DNA from 2 places in the Nonomuraea terrae genome. Region 1 is predicted to be linked to the other one. Evidence: riboswitches for the same ligand, from Rfam matches in the RefSeq annotation. Region 1 holds a riboswitch; the other holds the start of a gene.

Region 1 (7,057 bases):
CGGTGAGGAGACGCCGGGCTCGATGCTCCGGCAGGTCGGCACCGCCGTGGGCGATCGCCTGGCCGGCGTCGGCACCCTCGGCACCGGCGAGGTCGTCGTCCGCCTGCGCAGGAAGGGCATGTGATGCGTCAGTACGCAGGCAACCGCATCGGCCTGGCGATCGTCGGCGCGACGCTGCTGGGTCTCGGCGCGTACGCGTGGCTACGCGGCCAGGACCGCCTCTTCGACCTGCCCCCGAACGCCAAGGTGCTGCCCGCCCAGTTCCACCGGACACTGGCCGAGGAGCCGTGGCCGTTGTGGATGCTCGCCCTCGCGCTGCTCCTGCTGGCCCTGGTCGCGCTGCGCTGGCTGCTGCTCGCCCTCGGCTGGGGCCGGCGCGGCGCGCACAACGGCACCGGCACCGCCATGCTCTTCGTCGGTCTCAAGGGCGTGGAGGGCCTCGGCCGGGCCGGCGTCCGGGTCGCCGCGGACGGCCTGCGCGTCAGCGTGACGTGCCCGTCGGCGGCCGACGTGGGGTCCGTGGTGAGCAAGCTCGACCAGGACATCGTCGGCCGCATCCGCCGTGAGGTCAGGGACGACGAAACACCGTCCGTCGTCCGCCTGCACGTGCGTCGTTAGTCAGCACTCGATCACGTTGACGGCCAGGCCGCCGCGTGAGGTCTCCTTGTACTTGTCGAGCATGTCGCGGCCGGTGTCGCGCATGGTCTTGATGGCCTTGTCGAGGGCCACGTAGTGGCGGCCGTCGCCGCGCAGCGCGATGCGGGCCGCCGTGATGGCCTTGTTGGAGGCCACCGCGTTCCGCTCGATGCACGGGATCTGCACGAGGCCGCCGATCGGGTCGCAGGTCAGGCCGAGGTTGTGCTCGATGCCGATCTCGGCGGCGTTCTCCACCTGCTCCGGGGTGCCTCCGAGGACCTCGGTGAGGCCGGCCGAGGCCATCGAGCAGGCCGAGCCCACTTCGCCCTGGCAGCCGACCTCGGCGCCGGAGATGGAGGCGTTCTCCTTGAACAGCACGCCGATGGCGCCCGCCGTGAGCAGGAAGCGGATCACGCCCTCGTCGTCGGCGTGGGGGACGAAACGGTTGTAGTACGTCAGGACGGCCGGGATGATGCCGGCGGCGCCGTTGGTCGGCGCGGTGACGATGCGGCCACCGGCGGCGTTCTCCTCGTTGACCGCCAGAGCGAACAGCGCCACCCAGTCCATCGCCTGCAGCGGGTCCTTCTCGGCCGGCTCGGCCTGCAGGCGGCGGTAGAGCTGGTTGGCGCGCCGCCTGACCTTCAGGCCACCCGGCAGGACGCCCTCCTTGGAGATGCCGCGGGCCACGCACTCCGACATGACCTGCCACAGGCGCAGCAGGCCCGCGCGGATCTCCTCCTCGGTGCGGCCGAACGCCTTCTCGTTCTCCAGCATGAGGCCGGAGATCGACAGGCCCGTGCTGGAGCAGAGCTTGAGCAGCTCCTCGCCGGTGGTGAAGGGGTGGGGCAGGACGGTGTCGTCGGGCTTGATGCGGTCGGCGCCGGTGGCGTTCTCGTCCACGACGAAGCCGCCGCCGACCGAGAAGTACACCTTCTCCCGCAGCTTGCCGCCCGCCTGGTCGTACGCGGTGAAGCGCATGCCGTTGGGGTGCTCGGGCAGCGAGATCTTCCGTTCGAAGACGAGGTCCTCGCCGACGGCGAAGGGGATCTCGTGGGTGCCGTACAGCTGGACGGTGCCCGATTCGCGCATGGCGGCGATGCGGGCGTCGACGGTGTCGACGTCCACGAGCTCCGGCTTCTCGCCTGACAGGCCCAGCAGGACGGCCTTGTCGCTGCCGTGGCCCTTGCCGGTCAGGCCGAGTGAGCCGTACAGGATGGCCTCGACGCGGGCGACCTGGTCGAGCAGGCCATCGTGGTGCAGGCCGCGGGCGAACTTGTGCGCCGCGGCCATCGGGCCGCCGGTGTGCGAGCTCGACGGGCCGATGCCGACCTTGAACAGATCGAAGACGCTGATCGCCATTGATGCGCCCTTCGTGTGCGGGCCGGGGCCCGGTCGGGGCCCCGGCTACAAAATGGTCAGGATTCGCCTGAGGTGAGTGCGGTGTACTCCTGCGGCGACAGAAGGTCCTCGGGCTCGCCTTCCATGCGCACCCGGAACATCCAGCCCTCGCCGTACGGGTCGCTGTTGACCAGGCTGGGGTCGTCGACGACAGCCTGGTTCACCTCGACGACCTCGCCGCCCACCGGCGTGTAGATCTCGTTCACCGACTTGGTGGACTCCACCTCGCCGATGGAGTCACCATGCTCGACGTTCGTGCCGACGTCGGGGAGCTGCACGTAGACGACGTCACCAAGGGAGTCGGCGGCGAACGCCGTGATGCCCACGGTCACGGTGAGTCCGTCGTCGATACCGGAGACCCACTCGTGTTCCTTGGTGTAGCTCAGGTCGTCAGGGATGTTGCTCACTTGTTCCTCCTGTAAAAGGGCAGCTCGATCAGGTCCACGGGTTCGTGGCTGCCCCGGATGTCCACAGCCAGGCCTGAGTCGGCGCCGGTGTCGACATAGGCCATCGCAATGGGCTTTCCCAGGGACTGGGAGGGCGCACCGCTCGTGACCTCGCCGACGACGGCGCCGTCCTTGGTGACCGGGTAGCCGTGACGCGGCACCCGGCGGCCCCGGGCGACCAGCCCGACGAGGCGGCGCTTCGGCGTGTCGTCCTTGACCGCCTCCAGCGCCGACCTGCCGACGAAGTCGCCCGGCTTGTCGAATTTCACCACCCGGCCCAGCCCCGCGTCGAACGGAGTGAGCTCGGCGCTCAGCTCGTTGCCGTACAGCGGCATGCCGGCTTCGAGCCTGAGGGTGTCGCGGCTGGACAGGCCGGCGGGCTTGAGCCCGTACGGCTCGCCGGCCGCGGTGATCGCGTGCCAGAGCGGCACGGCGTCCTGATTGGCGACGAAGAGCTCGAACCCGTCCTCGCCGGTGTAGCCGGTGCGGGCGATGAGCGCCCGGCGGCCGTCCACGAGGCCGGGCAGGCCCGCGTAGTACTTGAGCCCGCCGAGGTCGGCGTCGGTGAGCGTGGCGAGGATCTCCTGGGAACGGGGTCCCTGGACGGCGATCAGCGCGTACTGGTCGGAGCGATCCTCGACCACCGCGTCGTACGCCTTCGCACGAGTTTTGAGCTCATTTCCAACTTTTTCGTAGTTCGAGGCGTTCGCGACGACCATGAACTCCTCGTCCCCGAGCCGGTAGACGATGAGGTCGTCCAGCACCCCGCCGCGCTCGTTGACGATCATGGTGTAGCGGGCCCTGCCGGGCGTCAGCGCCGACAGGTGGCCGACCAGCGCGAAGTCGAGCGCCTCGCCGGCCTGCGGCCCGGTCAGGAAGATCTCGCCCATGTGGGACAGGTCGAACAGCCCGGCCGCTTCGCGTACGGCCCTGTGCTCGGCGGCCTCGCTGCCGTACCGCAGCGGCATGAGCCACCCGGCGAAGTCGGTGAGTGTGGCGCCGAGGCTCTCGTGGACGTCTCGTAGCGGCGTAGGTCGGGACATTTGTCGCACCTCAGGACAGGATCGGATGCCAGCATCCTCCCCCTCTGTCATGGATGCCTGAGAGCTTCGCCCGAGTTTTGCCGGACTTTCACCTTCGGCGAGACCCAGACGGGCCTGCTTTCCAGAGGTCACCTCCGGACGGGAGCTCCGGCCAGGTCAGCAGCCGCACGACGGTGGGCGGCTGTCCGCTTGAGCCGGGTTTCCTGTCCGAGTCCGCGCGGTCCTTTGCCTTGAGAGGTTCGCGGGGAGGGCTTGCTCCTTCAGGGACCACTGACCGGCTGTCAGGGTGCTCTCCCGCGCGGTTTTGCCGGTGATGTCCGTCAGCCTAGTGCCGTGACGGGGGTCTTGTCGCGTCCGGGTGGATTCGGGCGTGACGCACCGGTCGCCTCAGCAGGCCCGCACGAGCGCCTCGAACAGCGCGTCGTCCTCGCCCGCCTCCGGGTGCCACTGCACCGCCAGGACGAACCCCGGCGTGTCCAGCTCCACGGCCTCGACCGTGCCGTCCTCGGCCGTGGCGGTGGCCGTGAGGCCCGGCGCGAGACGGGCGACGGCCTGGTGGTGGTAGTGCGGGACGGTCACCGGCTGCTCGCCGAGGATCTTGGCCAGCCGGGTGCCCGGCACGGCCGTGACCGGCAGGTGCCCGAACCGCCCGGGGGCGGGGGAGTGGCCCGCGTGCCCCACCACGTCGGGCAGGTGCTGGTGCAGGCTCCCGCCGAGCGCGACGTTGAGCACCTGCATCCCGCGGCAGACCCCCAGGTACGGCAGGCCCCGGTCGAGGGCCGCCGCGAGCAGCGCGAACTCGGCCTCGTCGCGGAACTCGCGGACGTATCCGGTGCGCTCGTGCGCCGGCTCGCCGTAGCGGGCCGCGTCGATGTCACCGCCGCCGGCCAGCACCAGCCCGTCGAGCCCGCGCAACGCCGAGACCGGCGCGCCGGCCGGCGGCAGCAGCACGGGCTGCCCGCCGGCGCGGACGACCGCCTCCACGTACATGTACGGCAGGAGCGCGACGGTCATGTCCTGCCAGACCGTGAACGTGGCCGGCTCGACGTACGTGGTGATGCCGATGACGGGACGCATGGATCCTCCTACAGCGGAGTGACGTAGGCGCCGGAGATGCCGCCGTCCACCAGGAACTCGCTGGCCGTGATGAACGAGGCGTCGTCGCTGGCCAGGAACGCCACCGCCGCCGCGATCTCCGACGCCTCGGCGAAACGCCCGACCGGCACGTGCACCAGGCGTCGCTGCGCCCGCTCCGGGTCCTTGGCGAACAGCTCCCGCAGCAGCGGCGTGTTCACCGGGCCGGGGCACAGGGCGTTCACCCGGATGCCCTCGCGGGCGAACTGCACGCCCAGCTCGCGCGACATCGCCAGCACGCCGCCCTTGGCGGCGGTGTAGGAGATCTGCGAGGTCGCCGACCCCATGACCGCGACGAACGACGCGGTGTTGATGATCGAGCCCTTGCCCTGGCGCCGCATGTACGGGATCGCGTGCTTGCAGCACAGGTAGACGCTGGTCAGGTTCACCTCCTGGACGCGGCGCCAGGCGTCGAGACCGGTCTCCAGGATCGAGTCGTCGTCGGGCGGGGAGATGCCGGCGTTGTTGAAGGCGATGTCCACGCTGCCGTAGGTCTCGTGGGCGGTGGCGAACATCCTGACGACGTCGTCCTCCACGGTCACGTCGGCCTTGACGAACAGGCCGCCGACGTCGTTCGCGGCCTTGGCGCCCGCGTCCTCGTCGATGTCCGCGCAGACCACCTTCGCGCCCTCGTCGGCGAACCGCCTGGCCGTGGCCAGCCCGATCCCGCTGCCCGCCCCCGTGATGACCGCCACGCGATCCTGCAACCGCCGCATATGTCTACTCCTGGGAAATGAAGACGTTCTTGGTCTCGGTGAACGCCGCCAGGGCGTCCGGGCCGAGTTCCCTGCCGAGGCCCGACTGCTTGAAGCCGCCGAACGGGGTCCAGTAGCGGACCGAGGAGTGGGAGTTCACCGACAGGGCGCCCGACTCGACGGCCCTGGCCACGCGGAGCGCCCGCCCGACGTCGCGGGTCCAGATGGAGCCGCTCAGCCCGTACGGGGTGTCGTTGGCGACGCGTACGGCCTCCGCCTCGTCCTCGAAGCGCGCCACCGACACGACCGGGCCGAAGATCTCCTCGGTGAAGGCCCGGTCGGTGACCTCGGGGGTCAGCACGGTCGGCGGGAACCAGTAGCCCTTGCCCTGCGGGCACGAGCCCTGCAGGTACGGGGTGCCGTCCACGAAGCCGCGGACGCGCTCCAGGTGCTCGGCGCTGATCAGCGGGCCCATCTCGGTGGTTTCGTCGAGCGGGTCGCCGACCTTCACCCCGCGGACGGCCTCGGCCAGGAGCTCCATGAACGCGTCGTACACCGAGGACTGGACGAGGAGGCGGGAGCGGGCGCAGCAGTCCTGGCCTGCGTTGTCGAAAACCGCATAAGGCGCGGTTTTAGCCGCTTTTTCCAGGTCCGCGTCCGCGAAGATGATATTTGCGGACTTGCCGCCCAGCTCCAGCGTGAGCCGCTTGACCTGCGCCCCCGCCTTGGCGGCGATCTCCTTGCCCACCTCGGTCGAGCCGGTGAACACGATCTTGGCGACGTCCGGATGCTCGACCAGGCGGGCCCCCGCGACCTCCCCCTCGCCGGGCAGCACCTGGAGCACCCCTTCGGGCAGCCCCGCGGCGAGCGCCAGCTCGGCCACCCGCAGCGCGGTCAGCGGGGTCCACTCGGCCGGCTTGACGATCACCGTGTTGCCGGCCGCCAGCGCGGGCGCCACGCCCCACGACATGATCAGCATCGGGAAGTTCCACGGCACGATGACCCCGACGACGCCCAGCGGCTCCTGGAACGTGACGTCCACGCCGCCCGGCACCGGGATCTGTCTGCCGTGGTTGCGCTCGGGCGCGCCGGCGTAGAAGTGCAGCACGTCGCGGACGGTGCCGGCCTCCCAGCGGGCACTGGAGATCGGGTGACCGGCGTTGGCCAGCTCCAGCCGCGCCAGCTCCTCGCCGTGCTCACCCACCAGGTCGGCGAAGCGCCTCAGCAGCCGCGCCCGGTCGCCGGGGGAGACCTCGCGCCAGGCGGCATAGGCCCTCCTGGCACGCTCCACCGCCCGGTCGACCTCGGCCGCGTCGGCCATCTCGACGTCGGCGACGACCGCCTCGGTCGCCGGATCAACGATCTGCATCTTCACATCCGTTCGAAACCACGGAACAGCTCCCAGTCCGTCACCGCCGCGTCGAACGCGGCCAGCTCCACCCGCGCGTTGTTGGCGTAGTGCGCCACCACCTCGTCGCCGAACGCCTCCCTGGCCAGCTTCGACCCCTCGAACAGCGCCAGCGCGTCGCGCAGCGTGTGCGGCACGGTCTCGGCGCCGGAGGTGTAGGCGTTGCCCTCGTAAGGGGCCTCCAGCGGCAGCTCGGCGTCGATGCCGTGCAGCCCCGCCGCCACCAGCGCCGCCACCGCGAGGTACGGGTTGACGTCGCCGCCCGGCACGCGGTTCTCCACGCGCAGCGAGGCGCCG
Region 2 (7,057 bases), on a different contig from region 1:
TCCTCGTACACGCCGTGCGTCGACGGGTACGTCACCATGATCGCCGCGAGGGCGTCACGGTGCTTGGCGATCTTGGCGTCGAGGTCGGCTAGGTCGACGTTGCCGTTGTCGTCGCAGGCCACGACGACGACCCGCATGCCGGCCATGACGGCGCTGGCGGCGTTCGTGCCGTGGGCGGAGGACGGGATGAGGCAGACGTCGCGCTCACCCTGGCCGCCCGCGCGGTGGTAGGCGCGGATGGCCAGCAGGCCGGCGAACTCGCCCTGGGAGCCGGCGTTCGGCTGGATGGAGACGGCGTCGTAGCCGGTCACCTCGGCCAGCCAGCTCTCCAGCGTGCCGATCAGCTCGCGATAGCCCTCGGACTGCTCCTCCGGCGCGTACGGGTGGATCGCGGCGAACTCCGGCCAGGTGATGGGCTCCATCTCGGTGGTCGCGTTCAGCTTCATCGTGCAGGAGCCGAGCGGGATCATGGAGCGGTCGAGGGCGATGTCCTTGTCCTGGAGCTTGCGCAGGTAGCGCAGCATCGCCGTCTCGGAGCGGTACTGGTGGAAGACGGGGTGCGTGAGGTAGTCGCTCTCGCGCAGCAGCGTGTGAGGCAGCGCGTCGGCGGCGCCCTCGATGTCCACACCGGCGGCGGGCGCGCCGAAGGCGGCCCACACCTTGGCGATCTCGGCGGCGCCGGTCTTCTCGTCGCAGGAGACGGAGACGTGGTCGGCGCCGGCCTGCCAGAGGTTGACGCCCCGCTCGGCGGCGGCGGCCACGACCTCGGCGGCCCGGCCGGGCACGCGGGCCAGCACGGTGTCGAAGAACTCGTCGTGCACGACCTCGACCCCGGCCCGGCGCAGCCCGTCGGCCAGGACGACGGCGTACCGGTGCACCCGGTGGGCGATGCGGCGCAGGCCCTCGGGGCCGTGGTAGACGGCGTACATGCTGGCGATGACGGCGAGCAGGACCTGGGCGGTGCAGATGTTGCTGGTGGCCTTCTCGCGGCGGATGTGCTGCTCGCGGGTCTGCAGGGCCAGCCGGTAGGCGGGGCCGCCGTCGGCGTCCACCGACACGCCGACCAGGCGGCCCGGCAGCTGCCGCTGCAGCCCCTCGCGTACGGACATGTAGGCGGCGTGCGGCCCGCCGAACCCGAACGGCACGCCGAACCGCTGCGAGGAGCCGATCGCGATGTCGGCGCCCAGCTCCCCTGGGGCGGCCACGAGCGTCAGGGCCAGCAGGTCGGCGGCGGCCACGACGAGCGCGCCCGCCTCGTGCGCGGCGACGGCCACGGCGCGGAAGTCGCGCACCCGCCCGGAGGCGCCCGGATACTGGACGAGCACGCCGAAGCACTCGGGCAGCTCGCCGTCCAGCGCGTGCTCCACGAGGGTGATGCCGAGCGGCTCGGCGCGGGTGGCCAGCACGGCCTTGGTCTGCGGCAGCGCGTCGGCGTCGATCACGAACACCGAGCTCTTCGACTTGCCCGCCCGGCGGGCCAGCGTCATGGCCTCGGCGGCGGCCGTGCCCTCGTCGAGCAGCGACGCGCCGGCCACCGGCAGGCCGGTGAGGTCGGAGACGACCGTCTGGAAGTTCAGCAGCGCCTCGAGACGGCCCTGCGAGATCTCCGGCTGGTACGGCGTGTACGCGGTGTACCAGCCCGGGTTCTCCAGCAGGTTGCGCCGGATGACGGCGGGCGTGACGGTGTCGTAGTAGCCCAGGCCGATCATGGAGGTGAGCACGCGGTTGCGCCCGGCCAGGGCGCGCAGCTCGGCGATGGCCTCGGCCTCGCCGATCGCGGCGGGCAGCTTGAGGCTGTCCTTGGCCCTGATGGCCTCGGGCACGGCCACCGCCACCAGGTCCGCCACGGACTCGAAGCCGACGGCCTCGAGCATGCGCTGCTGCTCGGACTCCGAGGGCCCGATGTGCCGGGACGAGAAGGGCGGTGCGGTCAGGTCGGTCATGGAGGTGCCTCCCGAGGCTATGGAGACCGGCGCCAGGGCGCGGGCGAGTGCCGGATCTCCCCCTCTGTCAACGGGACCTGAGAGCTTCACCCCGGTGGGGCTTGCACCGTCGGTGAGGCGCGTCTGGCGAACGCGCCTGCTTTCCAGAGTTGCCTCGCCCAGCGGTACCGGATGCCTGAGAGATTCCGGGGAGGGTTGCTCCTTCGGCGCCCCGGGATCAGTGCCCGGGGACTCTCCCGCACGGGGTCGTCAGCCTTACCCGTCCTAGATTACTACGGTGCGCCGGGATGGTGAGGATCGGCCGGGTTCGCCGGCCTGTCGCGGGAGCCCGGATCAGCCGATGCGGCGCGCGCGGCGCCGGCGGGCGAGTTCGTCAGCGGGGTGGTCGGCCGGGACGGTGTCCTCGACCGCCGCGCGTTCCCCCGGCAGCTCCGCGAGGGAGCCCTCGACCTCTCGCCAGACCCGGCCGAGCGCGATGCCGAACACGCCCTGGCCGCCCTGGAGCAGGTCGATCACCTCGTCTGCGGAGGTGCACTCGTAGACGCTGACGCCGTCGCTCATGAGGGTGATCTGCGCGAGGTCGGCGACGCCGCGGTCACGCAGGTGCTGCACGGCCGTGCGGATCTGCTGCAGCGACACTCCCGTGTCGAGGAGCCGCTTGACGACCTTGAGCACCAGGATGTCGCGGAAGCTGTAGAGGCGCTGCGAGCCCGAGCCCTGTGCGGCCCTTATCGTGGGCTCGACCAGGCCCGTGCGCGCCCAGTAGTCGAGCTGCCTGTAAGTGATGCCGGCCGCCGCGCAGGCCGTCGGCCCGCGGTATCCGATGTCGTCCGGCAGCGTCGCCGGCTGCTCGTCGAAGAGCAGGCCCTGCTCCCCGGCACGCTGCCGCGCACTCTCGCGCCGCACCGGATCTTCCTGGCCGGCCGTCTTACCCTCGCCGCTGCTGACCGCCACGCGGACCTCCGGCTTTCTCTCATCCCGTGGCCTGATCTGGGGGTTGGTAAAGTGCGGCCACGGGTTTCACTTGCACCGTAGGACCGTGACCATGCTCAGTCAACGATCCGGCTCGGCGCGTCGTGAAGCGTAAATGCACTGAAATACCTACCCCGCCCGGCCGAAGTCCTCGGGAGTGATCGTGTCAAGGAACTCCCTGAACTTCTCCACCTCGTCCTCCTGGTCGTCGGGGATGATCACGCCCGCCTCCTGCACGACCTCCTCGCTGGCGAAGATGCGCGCCCCCGTGCGCAGGGCGAGCGCGATGGAGTCGGACGGCCGGGCGCTGACCTCCACGCCGTTGGAGAAGACGAGATCGGCGAAGAAGATGCCGTCGCGCAGCGCGACGATGTTGACCGCCCGCAGGCCGACGCCGAGGGCGCTCAGCACGTCGCGGAACAGGTCATGAGTGAGTGGCCGCGGCGGCGGCTCCTCCGCCTGGGCGAGGGCGATGGCCGTGGCTTCGGTCATGCCGATCCAGATGGGCAGGAACCGTTCCCCGTGTGCCTCCTTGAGCAAGACGATCGGCTGATTTGTGGGCATCTCAACTCTTACGCCCACGACCTCCATCTGCAACACGGGCTGCTCCGTAATCCTGACCGGTCACCCGGCACAGCTCTTCGAACATCGCTTCTGGCTGAATGGCTCTTCGTTTCAACGTAACACCCGCAGGGCCCGGAATGTGCCCCCGCCTCCCAGCTCGCCCCGGCCTCAACCTCCGAGGACCGACCGGACTCCCGTGCGCACAAGGGACGCGTGCAGATCGAGCAGGAGCGTGGACAGCTCCCTCGCCGCCTCGTCGGCCTCGCCGATGGCGCCGGGGGCGCGCCGCTTGAGTATGGGGGCGACGGTCTGCTCGACCAGGCCGCACTCGCGCTCGGCCGCCGCCTTGACCGCGCGCAGGTGGCGGGCGTGCAGGCCGAAGCGGGACAACGAGCCGACGGTGCGGGCCACGGTGAGGGCCTCCTCGTCGTAGCGGCGGGCCACCGGGGCGAGCAGGCCGTAGTCTTCGAGCTCCTCGAGGGTCTCCTCGTCGATGCCGGCAGCCTCCAGCAGCTCGGCCCGGCTGAGCCTGACCTCCTGCTTGTCCTGCAGCACGCGGGGGCGGCCGAAGCTCTCGGCCATCTTGTCCTTGATCACCCGCAGCGGCAGGTAGTTGTCGCGCTGCTCGGTGAGGATGAAGCGGAGCTGCTCGACGTGCAGGTGGGTGAACTTGCGGAAGCCGGACGGGCTGCGCTCGGGCTCGATCAGGCCCTCACCCTCGAGGAACCGGATCTTGGAGACGGTGACATCGGGGAACTCGCCCTGCAGCAGGGCGAGCACCTCCCCGATGCTCATGTGCGAGCGTGCGGCCTGTGAGCTCATGCCGCCTCCCGCAACGGCTCCCCCGCTGGGGACGTCTCCATGGGTCGCTCACTCCGCCCGCTCATGCGCCTGGGTTGCCGCGCATCAGGAAAAGAAGGCGGAACTTGCCGATCTGCACCTCGTCTCCGGAGTGCAGCGGAACCTCCTCGATCCGCTCGCGGTTGACGTAGGTGCCGTTGAGGCTGCCCACGTCGCGCACGGAGAACTGGCCCCCGCGGTGCCGGTAGAACTCGACGTGGCGGCGGGAGACCGTGATGTCGTCGAGGAAGATGTCGCTCTCCGGGTGGCGCCCGGTCGTGGTCAGGTCTTTGTCCAGCCTGAAACGGCTGCCCTGGTTGGGGCCCCTGGTCACCGTGAGCAACGCCGCGCCGGGCGGGAGCTGCTCGACGAGCGCCCGCTCGGCCAGGAGCATGTCGCCTGTCTCAGCCTCGTACGCCTCGATTCCCGCGACGGAGATCGTCGACGTGGTGTCCCCGGAGACCTCGGGTCTGGTCAGCGGTGACCCACAGCGGGAACAGAAACGGGCATCCTCGGGGTTGGCGTGCCCGCACTGCGTGCAGTAGACGCTCGGCATCGATCGGCTCGGCCTCCTACCGCGAAGACACGGTGCTTTCGGGCGCGCCTGCCTTCGCTCTTTCACGTTTGCGAATGCCGCAACTTACGCTGATCAGCGGCAAAGGTCAAGGCGGGGCGCTGGACTCGGGTGTCGGACGCAGACAAAGTTACCGCTGCGCCCGCCCCGTGGTCCATGCCGCCGCGCGTTTCAACATTACGATCTTGCGGCACTCCGCGCGCACGTCGCGGGCATGGATTTTTCCGGGATCAGGTGGCGGCCTGCTCGACGATGCGGGCCCAGCGCTCGAGCAGGGTCTGGGCGGCGTCCACGTCCCACGCCTCGGCCCACAGGTCGGTGACCGGCTCGGCGGCGGCGGGCAGCACGAGCACCCAGCTGCCGTCGTCACGGGCCACCCGGACGCCGTCGGTGGTGTCGATGCGGCAGCCGTCGGGCTCGGCCTCGGCGGCCTCCATGACCGAGCGCATGACGGCGCCCTTGGCCGCCCACGGCGTCGGCACGGCGCGTTTGAGCAGCTTGACCTCCGGGATCCGCGCGTCGATCTGGCTGAGCGACAACCGGGTGCGGGCGACCAGGCCGAGCAGCCGCATGAACGCGGCCAGCCCGTCGATGGCGGGGCTGAACTCCGGGACCACGAAGCCGCCGCGCCCGTCGGCGGCGAAGATCATGTCCGGGCCGGCGGCCGCCGAGGTGAGGGCGTCGAGCGAGGTGGTGGTCCACTGCACCTGGACGCCGTGGAAGCGGCAGACCTGCTCGGCGACCCGGGTCGTGGTGACCGGCAGGGCCACCCGGCCGCCCTGGCGTTCGGCGGCGACCAGGTCGAGCACGACGAGCAGGGCGCGTTCCTCGCTGATCAGCTGGCCCTTCTCGTCGACGAGGGCGATGCGCTCGCCGACCGGGTCGAACCGCACGCCGAACGCCGCCCGCGAGGAGCTGACCAGCTCCGACAGGCGTTGCAGGTCGCGGCGGCGGCCGGCCAGCGTCTCGGTGGGCGAGACGTCGTCGAGGCGCGCGTTGACGGTGAGCACCTCGACGCCGACCCGCCCGAGCAACGTGGGCAGCACGAGCGAGGAGGTGCCGCCGGCGCAGTCGACGACCACCTTCATGTCGCGTACGCCGCTCACGCCGACGTGGGTGAGCAGCTCGTGGGTGTAGTCCTCGACGGCCCTGGACGGGTAGGTGAGCTCGGCGATCTCGCCGGGGAAGGCGCGGCGGAACTCCTGGCGGGAGAAGACCCGCTCCAGCTTGCGCTGGGCGGCCGGCGGCAGGTCGGCGCCGCGGCCGTCCATGATGACGATGTCCACGCTCTGCGGGTCGCCCGGGGTGGTGCGCAGGGCGATGCCGCCGGCCGCCGACTCCCTGGCGGTGTGGAAGCGGGTGACGGGCATCGGGGCGGCCTCGAGGTCGAGCACGTTGATGGCGCTGGCGGTCAGCGCGGCGTTGACGGCCCGCTTCAGCGCCCTGGCGGCCAGCGAGCAGTCGCGGGAGGTGACGACGTGGGCGCCCTTGCGCAGGGTGGTGGCGTACGCGCTGGCCAGGCGGACGCAGAGCTCGGTGGTGATCTCGACGTTGACCAGGCCGCTGACGCCGCGCGGGCCGAACAGGTTGCGCTGGCCGCGCGACTCCCAGATGACGCTGGTGTTGACGACCGCGCCGGCCTCGATGGTCTTGAACGGGTAGACCTTGACGCCGCTGGAGACGTACGCTTCGGCCTCGATGACGCACTCGTCGCCGATGACGGCGTTCTCCTCGATGCGGGCGCCGGCCATCACGTCGGTACTCTTGCCGATGACGCAGCCGCGCAGGTGGGCGCCGGGGCCGAGGTAGACGTTGTCGTGGACGACCGCGCGGTGCAGGAAGGCGCCCTCGCGGACGACCGCGTTGTTGCCGAGCACGGTGTACTCGCGCAGCTCGGCGCCCGCCTCCACCTTGGCGTAGTCGCCGACGAGCAGCGGGCCCTTGAGCACGGCGTCGGGGTCGACCGAGGCCGAGTCGGCCACCCAGACGCCCGGGGAGACCTCGAAGCCGCCGATGTCGAGCTGGACCTTGCCCGACAGGGCGTCGGCCTGGGCCTTGAGGTAGCTCTCGTGGGTGCCGACGTCCTCCCAGTAGCCGTCGGCCACGTAGCCATAGATGGCGGCGCCGCCGGCGAGCAGGGCGGGGAAGACGTCGGCGGACCAGT

The links. Region 1 has a riboswitch for glycine ahead of gcvT (glycine cleavage system aminomethyltransferase GcvT). Riboswitches for the same ligand answer to the same signal wherever they lie in the genome.
Region 2: linked by a shared signal. The riboswitch ahead of gcvP (aminomethyl-transferring glycine dehydrogenase) and the one ahead of gcvT (glycine cleavage system aminomethyltransferase GcvT) in region 1 are both predicted to bind glycine.

What each region holds. Positions count from the first base shown of each region.
Region 1 covers NZ_JBITLL010000007.1:685,806-692,862, forward strand. The annotation lists gene ACIBP6_RS37290 (DUF6286 domain-containing protein) at 1-124, shown strand, start outside; gene ACIBP6_RS37295 (hypothetical protein) at 124-618, shown strand; gene ACIBP6_RS37300 (L-serine ammonia-lyase) at 619-1,995, opposite strand; gene gcvH (glycine cleavage system protein GcvH) at 2,052-2,441, opposite strand; gene gcvT (glycine cleavage system aminomethyltransferase GcvT) at 2,438-3,523, opposite strand; glycine riboswitch at 3,558-3,658, opposite strand; glycine riboswitch at 3,732-3,830, opposite strand; gene ACIBP6_RS37315 (gamma-glutamyl-gamma-aminobutyrate hydrolase family protein) at 3,911-4,600, opposite strand; gene ACIBP6_RS37320 (3-oxoacyl-ACP reductase) at 4,609-5,373, opposite strand; gene ACIBP6_RS37325 (aldehyde dehydrogenase family protein) at 5,378-6,721, opposite strand; gene ACIBP6_RS37330 (glutamine synthetase family protein) at 6,724-7,057, opposite strand, start outside.
Region 2 covers NZ_JBITLL010000003.1:197,953-205,009, forward strand. The annotation lists gene gcvP (aminomethyl-transferring glycine dehydrogenase) at 1-1,943, opposite strand, end outside; glycine riboswitch at 2,001-2,095, opposite strand; glycine riboswitch at 2,096-2,192, opposite strand; gene ACIBP6_RS13410 (MerR family transcriptional regulator) at 2,277-2,897, opposite strand; gene ACIBP6_RS13415 (bifunctional nuclease family protein) at 3,045-3,515, opposite strand; gene ftsR (transcriptional regulator FtsR) at 3,648-4,301, opposite strand; gene ACIBP6_RS13425 (FHA domain-containing protein) at 4,363-4,875, opposite strand; gene ACIBP6_RS13430 (sugar phosphate nucleotidyltransferase) at 5,124-7,057, opposite strand, start outside.